Geobacter metallireducens GS-15: one gene and its partner. The protein of the gene in region 2 interacts with the protein of the main gene of each other region in a pairwise test. Links are inferred from orthologs where the notes say so. Each region holds a gene or a part of one and is shown on either strand. Other genes may lie near its edges. The genes, in order: rlmB and GMET_RS09515.

Evidence for each region.
Region 1: the proteins of GMET_RS09515 (region 2) and rlmB interact in binary tests that used the Escherichia coli proteins (3 or more experiments, as listed by UniProt). The link is inferred for Geobacter metallireducens GS-15 from one-to-one orthologs.

Annotation. Positions count from the first base shown.
Region 1 is NC_007517.1:1,515,467-1,519,847, reverse strand. Bases 1-2,826 are described here. They hold rlmB (23S rRNA (guanosine(2251)-2'-O)-methyltransferase RlmB), read right to left. Parts: upstream 1,877-2,826; coding sequence 1,124-1,876; downstream 1-1,123. Other genes in these bases: GMET_RS06810 (proline--tRNA ligase), read right to left, coding at 2,643-2,826; pyrF (orotidine-5'-phosphate decarboxylase), read right to left, coding at 1,896-2,615; aspS (aspartate--tRNA ligase), read right to left, coding at 1-614. Outside these bases: more of GMET_RS06810, read right to left, coding at 2,827-4,355; ispG (flavodoxin-dependent (E)-4-hydroxy-3-methylbut-2-enyl-diphosphate synthase), read right to left, coding at 4,367-4,381. UniProt on the Escherichia coli protein: Specifically methylates the ribose of guanosine 2251 in 23S rRNA.
Region 2 is NC_007517.1:2,090,456-2,100,144, forward strand. The notes cover bases 6,764-9,689. They hold GMET_RS09515 (bifunctional ADP-dependent NAD(P)H-hydrate dehydratase/NAD(P)H-hydrate epimerase), read right to left. Parts: upstream 9,036-9,689; coding sequence 7,491-9,035; downstream 6,764-7,490. Other genes in these bases: tsaE (tRNA (adenosine(37)-N6)-threonylcarbamoyltransferase complex ATPase subunit type 1 TsaE), read right to left, coding at 6,764-7,014; GMET_RS09510 (CBS domain-containing protein), read right to left, coding at 7,021-7,470; GMET_RS09520 (holo-[acyl-carrier-protein] synthase), read right to left, coding at 9,032-9,412; GMET_RS09525 (pyridoxine 5'-phosphate synthase), read right to left, coding at 9,420-9,689. In the rest of the region: GMET_RS09475 (XTP/dITP diphosphatase), read right to left, coding at 147-737; rph (ribonuclease PH), read right to left, coding at 734-1,450; GMET_RS09485 (DHH family phosphoesterase), read right to left, coding at 1,535-2,617; GMET_RS09490 (ComEA family DNA-binding protein), read right to left, coding at 2,990-3,568; cimA (citramalate synthase), read right to left, coding at 3,565-5,151; GMET_RS09500 (aspartate kinase), read right to left, coding at 5,257-6,474; more of tsaE, read right to left, coding at 6,532-6,763. UniProt on the Escherichia coli protein: Bifunctional enzyme that catalyzes the epimerization of the S- and R-forms of NAD(P)HX and the dehydration of the S-form of NAD(P)HX at the expense of ADP, which is converted to AMP.

The DNA of each region.
Region 1 (4,381 bases), 580 kb from region 2 along the record:
GGAGATTGGGGAAGCGCATAGAAGTTCCCTTGATTTATCCGCGACGGGACGAGAAAGTCACGGGCACCTTCCGGAGTTGATTTGGTGAGGAAAGGAGTTTCGATCTCAAGGAATCCGTTTTCTGAGAGATATTGACGGGTTATCTGGGCAACCATCGAGCGGAGAATGAGGTTCTGCTGGAGCACCGGGCGCCGAAGGTCCAGATAACGGTACTTGAGACGGATGTTCTCAGCGACGTCGACATAGTCGTCAAGGGTAAAAGGTAGAGCCTTTGAGCGATTGAGAATCTTGCACTCCGTAACGAGAACTTCGACCTCGCCGGTCTTCATGGCGGAGTTGACAGTCCCTTCAGGACGAGGAATCACCTCCCCTTTTACGGCGACGACGTATTCATTCCGGATCGCTTCGGCCTTATGATGGGCATCGGTGTTTTTCGCTGGGTCAAAGACGATCTGGGCGAGTCCCTCCCGGTCACGGAGATCGGCGAAAATAAGGCCCCCATGATCACGGCGGCGCAGAATCCATCCCATGAGGATAACCTCGCGCCCCACATCGGCCTTCGTCAGATTGCCGCAATAATGACTTCTCTTCCATTCACCCAGAATATCTTCCATCGGAAAAACCTCCTCGTAGGTCGCTAAAATCGGGTAAGCATACTGAATATGAAAGAACTCTTCAAGAAAAACATAACTGTAAGGGAGCGGGAAGTTGATGCATTGGTGACGTATCACCAAAGGTCACCAGATTGAACGCAAAAAGGGGCTGGCCTTTCGGCCAACCCCTTAATGTTTTGGTGGAGCTGATCAGGATCGAACTGACGACCTCTTGAATGCCATTCAAGCGCTCTCCCAGCTGAGCTACAGCCCCGTTCAAAAGAGATTTGGTTTATACCAAAATGGCATCAAGAGTGTCAATACATTTTTCCTAAAAAAATTAGCGGGGGATTTACCCTTGACGCTCTCCAGCACATGTGGTTTAATCCGGCCACTTTTGCCGGAGTGGTGAAACTGGTAGACGCAGCGGACTCAAAATCCGCCGGGAGCAATCCCGTGTCGGTTCGATTCCGACCTCCGGCACCATTCAAAATCAGAGGGTCTTCAGCATCATTGCTGAAGACCCTTTTTCAGTTCTGAGGTGAAAAAGCCAGCCTCTGGCGAAGGACCTCGAAGAGAATTACCCCCCCAGCAACCGATGCGTTGAGGGAACTTACGCCTCCCCTGAGCGGAATGGCAACGAGGAAATCACACTTCTTCCGCACCAGGGGCCTCACCCCCTCCCCTTCACTGCCAATCACAATAACTACATTTCCAGACAGATCCTGATCATAGAGGGACGAGGCGGCACTGTCGGCAGCGCCGTAAATCCAGAAGCCAGCCTCCTTCAACTCGTCGAGGGCTTGGGCCAGATTGGTGACCTGGGCAACGGGTATGGTTTCAGCGGCACCTGCGGCGCTCTTCTCCACCGTGGCCGTCACCCTGGCGGCCCTATCCTTGGGGATGATGACCCCGTGTGCACCAGCACAGGCGGCGCTCCGGATGAGGGCACCCAGGTTGTGGGGGTCCTGCACACCGTCGAGGGCGAGGATAAGTCCCCTCTCCCCGGATTCGCGCCAGGCGTCGATAATATCGCTCAACCCGGTATAGGGAAACCCCTCTAGCTTGAGTGCCACCCCCTGATGGTGATCGGTGCCACAGAGACGACTGATATCGCGCTTGTCACGGTTGCGGACCGGGACTCCCTTCTCTGTGGCAAGCTTCAGGAGCTTCTCCATGCGGCGATCGCTGGCATCGCGGGAGACGAAAAGCTCAAAGGCCCTCCGCTTGCCGCGCAGGGCCTCCATGGCACTGTTGATCCCGTAAAGTATCTCTTCTTTCACTCGTAGCCTTTCATCCGGCTCAGCCGGCAACAATCTCGCCGAGAATCAGCTCGGCGGCAGCGGCCGGGTCCGGCGCATCACCAATGGGGCGGCCGATGACGAGATAATCACTCCCCGCCTTCACCGCCTCCGCCGGCGTCATGACCCGCTTCTGATCATTGAGGGCCGCGAAGGACGGGCGAACGCCAGGAGTGACAATGAGGAAGTCGCTCCCGCATGCTTCGCGGATGAGGGGAATCTCCCGGGGCGAAGCCACGACGCCATCGATGCCGGCTTTCCTGGCAAGGGTCGCGAGCCGCACCACCATGTCGGGGACGGTGTGTTCAATCCCCAAATCCTTGAGGGTCTCCTCGGTGGAAGAGGTGAGAATAGTGACCGCCAGGACCTTTGCCCTATCCCCTCCCTTGAATTCCTTGTCGAGGGCCTCCACTGTTTTCGCCATCATCTCATAGCCACCCAGGGCATGGAGATTGAAAAGTTTAACTCCCATGCGGGCCGCCTCCACCGAGGCCATGGCAACGGTATTGGGGATGTCGTGGAACTTGAGGTCGAGAAAGACCTCGCCGCCGAACTTCTGGATCATTCGCACCGCGGCTGGGCCGCAGGCGGTGAAGAGTTGCTTGCCGATTTTATACATCCCGACCTTGTCGGACAGCGTTTCGGCCCAGTACTGCACATGGGCGAATTCACCGGTATCAAGGGCAAAAATGACCTTTTCGCGGGCCTGGTCTCTCGTCATTGTGCGTATCGTCTCCTTGAATGGATATTACTGATTGAGAGCTGCAACGACGAGCCCCTTGACCGTCTCCACTGCCTCGGCCAGGGGGAGGAGAGAAACCTCACCGCCCTTGCGGGATTTGAGTTCAACCTTACCTTCCGCCAGGTTCTTGCTCCCCACGACTATCCTGAGCGGGATGCCGATAAGGTCGGCGTCCTTGAACTTGGAACCGGGGCGCTCGTCGCGGTCGTCAAAGAGAACCTCGACGCCGACAGCAGTGAGGGCACGATAGAGTTCATCGCACGCGGCCACGACCTCCGCATCCTTCGTGCTGACGGCCGAGATGATGCAGTGGAACGGCGCGATGGGGATCGGGAAGATGATGCCGTCGGCGTCGTGGTTCTGCTCGATGCAGGCGGCCACGGTCCGACTGATGCCGATGCCGTAGCATCCCATGAAGATGACCTGCTCCTTGCCGTCGGCGTCCAGAAAGGTCGCCCGGAGGGACTCGGAGTACTTGGTTCCCAGCTTGAAGACGTGCCCGACCTCGATGCCGCGCCACATCTCCAGGTGCCCGGCCTCGCAGCGGGGACAGGGGTCGCCGTGGACCACGTTGCGGATGTCGGCAATGAGCGCAGGGGTAAAATCCCTACCGATGTTCACGTTCTTGAAATGGAGATCACGGGCATTGCCGCCGGTGACAAAGTTTTTCATTCCCTGGATCGTCAAGTCGGCGACGATCTTGATCTTCAACCCCACGGGGCCGGCAAAGCCGACGGGAGCGCCGGTGACCCGCTCCACGATCTCCTCACTGGCCATCTCCAACTCTTCGCAGCCGAGAAGGTGCTTGAGCTTGATCTCGTTCAGGTCGTGGTCGCCACGCACCAACGCTGCCACCGGCTCTCCGTCAGCAACGCAGAGGAGGGTCTTCACCAGAGACGAGGCGGGAATGCCGAGGAAGGTGGTCACCTCTTCGACGCTCCGCTTCTGGGGGGTCTCCACTTTTTCCAGTTCCCGGGGCTCGGCATGCTCGGACGGGAAGAGCCGGGCCTCGGCCTTCTCCACGTTGGCGGCATACTCGCAGGCGGTGCAGGAGACGATGGCATCCTCACCCGAATCGGCAAGCACCATGAACTCGTGGGACGAGGAGCCGCCGATGGAGCCGGTATCCGCCTCCACTGCCCGGAACTTGAGGCCGCAGCGCTGGAAGATGCGGCGGTAGGCCTGATACATCTTGTCATAGGAGGTATCAGCCGCCTCGGAGCTCACGTCAAAGGAATAGGCATCCTTCATAATGAACTCGCGGCCCCGCATGAGACCGAACCGGGGACGGATCTCGTCCCGGAACTTGGATTGTACCTGATAGAGATTCAAGGGCAGCTGCCGGTAGCTCTTCACCTCGCGGCGCACGAGGTCGGTAATGACCTCCTCGTGGGTCGGTCCAAGGCAAAATTCGGCGTCCTTGCGATCCTTGAAGCGGAGAAGTTCTTTGCCGTACTGCTCCCACCGCTTCGACTCCTGCCAGAGCTCAGCCGGCTGGACGCTCGGCATGAGAAGCTCGATGGCACCGGCCCGGTTCATCTCCTCGCGGACAATCTGTTCGACCTTGCGGATGGAGCGGAGCCCCAGGGGAAGATAGTTGTAGATGCCGGCGGCGAGCTTGCGGATCATGCCAGCACGGAGCATGAGCTTGTGGGAAACGACCTCGGCGTCGGAAGGAGTCTCCTTGACCGTGGGGATGAAATACTGGGAATAGCGCATTAAACGAACCTCTATGAGTGTGTTTT
Region 2 (9,689 bases):
TACAGGCGCAGAGATGGTCGGGGTGAGAGGATTCGAACCTCCGACCCCCTGCTCCCAAGGCAGGTGCGCTAGCCAGGCTGCGCTACACCCCGCAAGAAGTTGCATTAATAGCACACCCATTGAGGGCATGCAAGCTTTTTTCTACGTCACGCCTTAGATAATTTCCCCTTCAGCAACTCTAAAGCTTTGCCTCGGTGGCTGAGACGATTTTTTCTTTCCAGAGGCAACTCTGCGAGGGACGAACCTTCTTCCTCCACAAAGAACAGGGGATCATATCCAAACCCACCACCCCCTTGGGGAACTTCAAGGATAGATCCTCTGAGTTCTCCCGAGAAGGTGGTGCATGAACCATCAGGCAAACAGAGAGCTATAACGCAATGGAAGGCAGCTCCGCGTCTTTCAGGAGGGGTTCCCCGTAACTCTTCAAGGAGCTTTGCGTTATTCGTCTCATCAGTGGCGCCAGTCCCTGCATAGCGGGCAGAAAAAACGCCCGGCCTCCCACCGAGAGCATCGACGACAAGCCCTGAATCGTCTGCTAGCGCAGGAAGTCCGGTTAATTGCGCTATTGCAGAAGCCTTCTTAATAGCATTCTGTTCAAACGTTACGCCGTCCTCCTCAATCTCTGGAAGATCGGGAAAATCAGCAAGAGAGTATATTCTGCAGTGAACTCCTTCTAGGATCTTTCCAATTTCCAGGAGCTTCCCCTTATTCCTCGTGGCGACAATCAAGTCAGTCATCGGGAAAGAGCCTCATTCTGAATCGAGAAAAGCTTTCGTATTCCCTCCACTGCAGCTACACGCATGCCGTCCATCTGTTCAACGGTAAAGGGTTCCGACTCGGCAGTACCCTGTACTTCTACAAAACGGTCAGATGATGTCATGACAAAATTCATGTCGACTTCGGCCGCTGAATCTTCCACGTAATTCAGATCCAATAGAATGTTGCCATCCACTATTCCGACACTGACCGCCGCAACGGCTTCCTTGATGGGGAGCAACGGCAACACACCACGCTCCACAAGCAAGTGCAAGGCATCCACCAAAGCGACATAGGCTCCGGTTATGGAAGCAGTCCTGGTTCCTCCGTCAGCCTGAATAACATCACAGTCTATGAGGACACTTCTCTCCCCGAGAAGCGTCAAATCTGTGACGGCACGAAGCGAACGGCCGATCAACCTCTGTATTTCGTGGGTCCTTCCACCGATTTTTCCACGGGCAGCTTCGCGCGAAGAACGCGTGTGAGTCGAACGGGGAAGCATCGAATACTCGGCAGTCACCCAACCGGTCCCCTTCCCCCGGAGAAATGGAGGGACACTCTCTTCCACCGATGCGGTACAGATGACCTTGGTGTCGCCAAACTCCACAAGCACAGCCCCTTCCGCATGCTTGATATAATGCCGAGTAATATTTATGCCCCTGAGGCTCCCCGCCTCACGGCCGTCCGAACGCATATTTCACCTCTCTGTGCTAAATTTTAAGCTGCGTACACTAAACGATAGGCTGGAGGATGTCAATCTGCATGACATGACGAGACCTTACACCTCACGTAGTGGATCGTTAAAATTTCGCTTTTCTCTGAGTTCCTGCAATCTTTGCGGCTTGGTGTCGACAATATGAAGCTCAGCCAGGAGTCTATTGGCAAGGAAATCCTCGGCTTCGTGAATTGCCTCCGGTGAAGCGGGCACATTTTCAATCTTTCCCCCTGCCATCATGCCATGACCGCCAGCGTGCCCTCTTCCCTCAACCAAAACCCCAATAAGAATACCGGCATTCAGATCGTGCCGGATCGTGCGTAACGACAACAGCATCCCATCGCCGTACTGCCCCATTGCAAGCACTAATTCTATTCCTTCCAACCTTAAGAAAAAATCTGCCATTTCGGCAACCATTTCGGGAAAATTCATCTGTGCGAGATTAGTTATCAGGAGCTTCCCGTAGATCTTGGTATTTTCGAGAGCCCTATTCACCATAAGATAATATTCGACAGGAAGTTTCGGATGAGTGATTTCGTAGAGAAGTTTCTTGTTGGAAAGTGTAAACAGCTTGAGATAAGCGTCTCGGTCAGGCTTGTTCGCCTCCCTGCCGAGATCCTGAGTTTCTGATTTTATGGCGTAAAAAAGTGCTGTTGCCAGCTTGGTCCCCAGATAGACGCCTTGAGTCACGAGGTATTCGTAAAGTATGGTTGCCGTGACTCCGTAATCCTCACGAATATCGACCCATCGGCACTTCTCGCTTGTTTCCCGCATCGGATGATGATCGACGAGAATATCAACACTGCTGTCGGCTGGCAGTGAGTTGTTCCCGGTCCCTGGCTGCGTGTCCAGCATGCAGACCACGGAGAACTCCCGGAAGTTGATAAGCCCTATTGGAGTTAGAGGAATTTCGAGTTCCTTCGCCATGGCAAGATTCTCGCTCCTACTAATCATGCCCGAAAAAGCGATTGTAGCCTCGCGATTGACCTTCATAACGAAGAGATGGCGAAGCGCTATGGCCGAAGCGAGACAGTCCGGGTCAGGGTTATCATGGATCACTATCAGTATTTTGCCTCTGCCCCTGACCCAGTCGAGCATTTCATCCGTGAAGCGCTTCGTATCCAGATTCTCTGACCCCAACCCCATAAAAGGACTCCTAAACGTGTCATCATTTTAGACAAAAAAAGAGAGGAAAGACCATGCTTTCCTCTCTTTGGATCCTCTTGGGATAACCTATTAGCCCAAGAAGAGGTTATGATTTCTCGCCCGATTGGCCAGAATTGTCGGGTCTATCACTTCGCCGCAGCAGGTGCATTTCCAAGCGTCGAACGATCTTACAAAATCATAAAACTTTTCAGCAAACATTCTCCCTTTGCACTTTGGACATTTCATTTGGAGCCCCTCCACTGCAGAGTTTGATGTGAGTGCAGTGAAGATTTCACCATATGTGCCAAACGGGTCAAGCTCTAATGAATGACACTCTCAATCTTGTCCCGATCAATAATTATTATTGATAATTCAATGCGTTACAGTGTTTGGGAAATATCGCTCCAGCTTGTCCACCGTCACTTTCCCTATGCCTGAAACTCTCTCGAGGTCTCTAATAGACCTGAAACCGCCATTGTATTGACGGTCAAATACAATCCTTCGTGCGAGAGTTGGTCCGATCCCGGGAAGTAGCTCCCATTCTGATTCGGTCATTGTGGCTGGGTCAAGTGGAATACCTAGAAGTATCCTTTCAGTTGCAGGCATCGTTTTCAACGAAATTTTGACTGGTTCTGAGGCATCCCTCTCAAACATTACCCAGTCTCCATCTTTGAGACGAGTGGCAAAGTCGGACGATTTTGAAGCATTTGCCGTGAGTCCTCGATACGCCATAATTATGACGCTCTTTAAGACTGCGTCTTCGGGAAGACAATAAACGCCAGACTTTCCCTGAATACCGGTAACCTTAACCCTAACGCCATTGGAGCGGTCAAGAAGAAAGGCCGTGGATCCACCCTCAGTGAGTGGCAATCCACGGCCTTTCGTGACTAAAACAGTACTTGCCAGAACTGCTAGGGTCCAGAGCGCAATGAGATGCGCCCGTTCCCTCATTTATTGACGCCCTCCGCATCCTCTGTCCTGTGGAGTTTGTACTCAATACTGTCGATCAGAGCCTGATAGGAGGCATCGATGATGTTTTCCGAGACACCAACCGTCCCCCACCGCGCTTCCTTGTCGCCCGACTCGATGAGAACGCGAATGGATGAGGCTGTACCCTGCCCTGCCGGCAGGACGCGAACCTTGTAGTCAAGAAGCTTCACTTCCTTCAGTTTCGGATAGAACTTCTCCAGGGCCTTGCGAAGGGCATTGTCGAGAGCGTTGACTGGACCGTTGCCTTCAGCCGCAGTGTGCTCCACCTTGCCGCCAACCTTGACCATGATAGTCGCCTCGGAAAAAGGCTTCTGGTCTTCGTGGCGTTTCTCATCAATAACCCGGAAACCGATAACCGAGAAAAACTTCCGATGAGTACCGAGAGCACGCTTCATCAGCAATTCAAATGAAGCCTCGGCCCCCTCAAACTGGTACCCCCGATTCTCCATCTCTTTGATATTATCGAGGATTTCAAGGGTAACCGGATCCTTGCTGTCCATGTTGATATTGAATTCCTCGGCCTTGGCAAGGATATTGGAGCGGCCGGAGAGGTCGGAAATGAGCACCCGGGTCATGTTGCCGACCAGTTCAGGCCTCATGTGCTCATAGGTCTCGGGATGGCGCTGAATGGCGCTCACGTGGACCCCGCCCTTGTGGGCAAAGGCTGAATTACCCACATAAGGCTGATGCTTGTCAGGGGAAAGGTTCGCCAGTTCGTACACAAAACGGGAGAGATCCCGAAGTTTCTTCAATTGCTCATCACTCACGCACTCCGCCTTCATCTTGAGCCTGAGGGCAGGCATGATGGAGCAGAGATTGGCATTACCGCACCGCTCACCAAAACCGTTGATGGTGCCCTGAACCTGCACAATCCCCTCATTGACCGCATGAAGAGAGTTAGCGACCGCACACTCGGAGTCATTGTGTGTGTGAATGCCCAAGGGAGCTGAGATGTGCTTGCGAACCTCGCGGATAATCTCGGCAAGCTCGAACGGCATAGTACCGCCGTTGGTGTCACAAAGCACAATGCAGTCGGCCTTGGCATCCTGAGCAGCCTTGAGGGTTTTGATGGCATAGTCGGGATTGGCCTTGTAGCCGTCAAAGAAGTGCTCTGCGTCGTAGAAAACCTCGGGAACCCGGGTCTTCAGATATTCAAGAGAATCGAAGATCAGCTCGAGATTCTCCTCGTTGGAAATGCGCAATGCTTCCCGAACATGAAAATCCCAGGTTTTGCCGAAAATGGTGCAGACATCGGGCTCGGCCTGCACGAGGGTCTTCAGGTTGTGGTCTTTGTCAGGGGTTATCTTGGCGCGGCGGGTCGAACCAAAAGCGGCGATCTTCGCCTGGGAGAGCTTCTCCTTCTTGATGTCTTTGAAGAAGGCGACATCCTTGGGGTTGCTGCCGGGCCACCCCCCTTCAATGTAATGGATTCCGATCTCGTCAAGCCTATTGGCGATACGGATCTTGTCTTCAACGAGGAACGATATGTCCTCTGCCTGGGTGCCGTCACGAAGGGTGGTATCGTACAGTTTAACGAGACTCATTGATTCACCTTTGAAATGAAGTGTTAGATACGCGTATAGCGTTTAGCATGCCGGCGTTGCCGGACACTAGACGCTATACACGAATACGCTGAAGTTAATCTGAAGCTATTTGCCGGAAAGGCCGAATGCCTCGTGGAGCACCCTCACGGCGAGTTCCGTGTACTTGGCGTCAATAACGACAGACACCTTGATCTCGGAGGTGGAAATCATCTGAATATTGATTCCTTCATTTGCAAGGGTTTGGAACATCTTGGTGGCGACACCGGCATGGCTCCGCATGCCGACGCCGACGATGGAGACCTTGGAAATGCTTTCATCGGCCGACACGCCCGTTGCCTTGATCTCAGTGGCAATTTCCTTGGTGATGGCAAGTGCCTTTTTGAAGTCGGCCTTGGTGACAGTAAAAGTGAAATCGGTAAGATCGCCACCACTCACGTTCTGGACGATCATATCGACCGAGATATTGGCATCGGAAAGGGACGACAAAATCTTGGCGGCAATCCCCGGTTTGTCCGGCACGCCCAGTACGGCAATCTTAGCTTCATTCTTGTCGTAGGCGATACCCGAAACGAGTACAGCTTCCATGTCCTTATCCTCCTTGGTGACCATAGTCCCTTGATTGTCATTGAAACTTGAGCGGACATGTATGTCCACATTGTATTTCTTGGCAAATTCGACTGAACGAATCTGGAGCACTTTCGCTCCAAGGCTCGCCAGTTCCAGCATCTCGTCGTAGGAAATCTTATCGATCTTACGGGCGTCCTCACAGATGTTGGGGTCGGTGGTGTAGACACCGTCAACGTCGGTGTAGATCTCGCAGACATCGGCCTTCATGGCGGCAGCCATGGCCACGGCCGAGGTATCGGAACCGCCGCGCCCCAACGTGGTAACGTTGCCGTCCTTGTCTATCCCCTGGAAACCGGCCACGACAACGATAGTCCCGTCCTTGAGGTCAGCCCTCACCTTTGCGTCGGGAATCTCTTCAATGCGGGCCTTGCTGAAGACGCTGTCGGTAATGATCGGCACCTGCCAGCCATGGTAGGATTTTGCTTTGTATCCCATGGATTTGAGACACATGGCGAGAAGGGCGATGGATACCTGTTCGCCCGAGGCAACCAGAACGTCATACTCGCGGTTATCGGGAAACTCGCACACCTCATTGGCCAGGGCCACGAGCTTGTTGGTTTCGCCGGACATGGCCGAAACGACGACCACCATATCGTTGCCCGCGTCGTAGGTCTTGGCGACCCTCTTGGCAACATTGCGGATCCGTTCAATCGATCCCATTGAGGTGCCGCCGTATTTTTGGACCACCAGAGCCATCTACCGTTCCTCCTTTACGTATCGAGTCCTAATGAATACGCCGCTTCGCGTCGTCCCTTAATAGCAGGAATCCAAACGACGGTCAAAACATTTTTTTAATAATGCCTCATGGTTTGAGCCGTGCGAAATAAAGTCGATACGCCGCTCGGTATCGCTTAAATAATCAAATATAATATCAAGACGTTCCGTTAGGATATCAGAACCAAGCCGTTCGGCCCACTCGACGAGGCAGACTCCATTCCCATCGAAGTACTCGTCAAAACCGAGTTCTGCTGCATCATCGACGCCACCAAGACGGTAGAGATCGAAATGGTAAAGTCTGATTCGTCCCTGGTACTCATTCAGAAGGGTAAACGTAGGACTTGTAATGGGTACAGAGCTATCAATACCCAGACCGGAGGCTACCCCCCGTACAAACTGGGTCTTGCCTGCGCCCAACTCTCCGGTGAGGGCGATAAAACTCCCCGGCTCCAGCAGTCGCCCAAGCCGCTCACCCAGCCGGATAGTCTCTTCAACACTGTGCGAAGTAACTGAAACCACAACGCGCTACTTCACCATTGTTCTGATGAGGTCAATGCGGGAAACCATGCCGACGAGCCGTTTTCCCTCCACGACCGGCAAAGCATGGAGCTTCTTGCTGCTCATGATATCGGCCACCTCGCTCACGGGGGTATCCGGCGTTACCATCTCCGCAGTGTCGGTATAGAGATCCCCGACAGTCTGGCCGGTCATCTTCTGGAGTTCCTTTTCGAATTTTTTCTCGCTCTCAAGGTAAATAACCCAGTCGAAAAGAGAGATGACCGTAGGTATGTGAAGGCTTTTATCCTGTTCGATAAGGTCCGATTCAGTGACGATGCCGATGAGGTTGCCGCTCTCATCCACTACCGGTACGCTGCCGACCCGATGTTTCGTGAATATCTCCGCCAACTCCCTGATTGTGGTTTCCCTTTTGACCGACACGACATCAGTCGTCATTATATCTCGTACTTTCAACATATTAGCATCCTTTCTTTCAATTATAGGGTTAGCGTTTTGAATGCCCAGGGGAGTCTTTCCTGAACGTCGACGGCCGACATGCCGATTTCTCCCTTGTCGGCTGCCACCAAATCTGCGGCGTGACCATGAATGAACACGCCGAGCCGGCAGGCGTCAAAGGGTTCGTATCCCTGCCCCAAGAGAGATGCCAGGATGCCGGTAAGGACGTCACCCATCCCCCCCGACGCCATACCAGGGTTACCGCTCCCGTTGATGGCGACCCGTCCGTCCGGCGCAGCAATGACCGTACGGGCACCTTTCAGTATCATATACACGCCATTCTGTTCTGCAAACTCACGCGCCGCAGCAATCCGGTCTGCCTCGATAATCGCGGTGGAGGTGCCGGTAAGACGGGCCATTTCGCCCGGATGCGGGGTAAGGACGATGCAGTTGCTCCGTTTTCGCTGCAAGATGGCGGGGTCTTCGGACAGGGCGTTCAGACCATCGGCATCTATCACAAGAGGGGTCTCGATCTTGGTGACGAGATGGCGGATAAGGCGTGCAGTGTCTAAATGCCACGAGATGCCCGGCCCCAACGCGACGGCTGATTTGCCGCCAATGGCTTCGAGCAGTGCCGGCGCAGAATCCTGCACCAAGCGTCCGGCACCGCCATCGGGAAGTGGCAGGGTCATGGCCTCGGTGGTTTTCATTTCCAGAATGGCGTTGAGGCGTTCGGGAACCGCCAAAGTCACCAGTCCCGAGCCGGCACGAACCGCACTGTTTGCAGCCATGGCAGCGGCACCGGTTTTGCCGGTGGAGCCGGCAACAACAAGACAATGGCCGAAGCTCCCCTTATGGGCGCGACGATCCCGAGGACGAACCAGACGACAAGCCGTCCCATGGTCGACAAAATCGTACCCTTCGGCATCAGCGGCAACCTGAAGAGGGATGCCGATATCAACTACACGGAGATCGCCACAGAGCTCGGCACCGGGATAAAGGACATGGCCAAGCTTGGCAAGGGCAAAGGTAACGGTTACATCAGCCTTGACCGCGACGCCGAGAGTCCGACCGGTCCCTGCGTCTATCCCCGAGGGAATATCAACGGCCACGACCGGTTTTCCCGCAGCGTTCAGAAGGTTAATCGCCTCGGCAAAGCTACCCTGAACCTCACTCTTGAGACCCGTGCCGAAGAGGGCGTCTACGATCACCGATGCCCGTTCCAGGTGGGGGGCAAAAGGAGCGAGCCCTGCCGGAGGAGGCGAAAACATGACGGTTTCTGGATCAAGGCGATCCAGGTTAACCTTGGCATCACCGGCAATCTCTTCGCGCAGGGCAAGGACGACGGTCTGAACTTCCCACCCTTCCTGCTGCAGAAGCCTGGCAATTACATATCCGTCGCCACCGTTGTTCCCCTTGCCGGCAACAACGAGCACCATCCGTCCCGCAGCCGGTCCGAATCGTTCAATAATGGCCGCAGCGCACCCCTGGCCGGCATTTTCCATGAGGTCAATGCCCGGTATGCCGAATTCCTCGATGGAGCGACGGTCCATCCGCTGCATGGTTTCGCCGGTAACAACCTTCATACCCGCTCCAGAACCACCATGGCGACGGCAAAATTCCCGTCATGGGAAAGGGATACAAATGTCTTCGAGAGATTCATATCAGCGAATAGCTGTTGTGCCTTGCCGTAAAGTCGCAGGTCCGGCTTGCCGAGGGAGTCGTTGACAACCTCCACGTCATGCCAGGTCAATCCTTCGCGAAGCCCGAGGCCGCACGCCTTGAGAAAGGCCTCCTTGGCTGCGAAACGAAGGGCATAGTGCTGGGCACTGTGGGCCTTTCCCGCACAGTATTCTTGCTCATGAATGGTGAACAGGCGCTCGAACAGACGCGTATTCCTCTCTTCCAGAAAACGCTCGAAGCGGGTTATGTCGACGATATCAATGCCGGTGCCGAAAATCACGGATACCTCAGGCGTACTTGATGAGATCCACCATGTCGCGCACTGCCCGGTCGAGTCCCACAAGGACCGCCCGGGAGATGATGGAATGGCCGATGTTATACTCCTCGATGCCCCCCAGGGCCGCAACCTTCCTGATGTTGGTGTAATTAAGGCCATGACCGGCATTGATACCGAGACCGAGCTTGGCGCCAAGCTTAATGGCGTTCCCAATCCGCTCCAACTCATCCTGCTCGGACTTCCAATCCTTTGCGTCGGCAAAGGCCCCGGTGTGTATCTC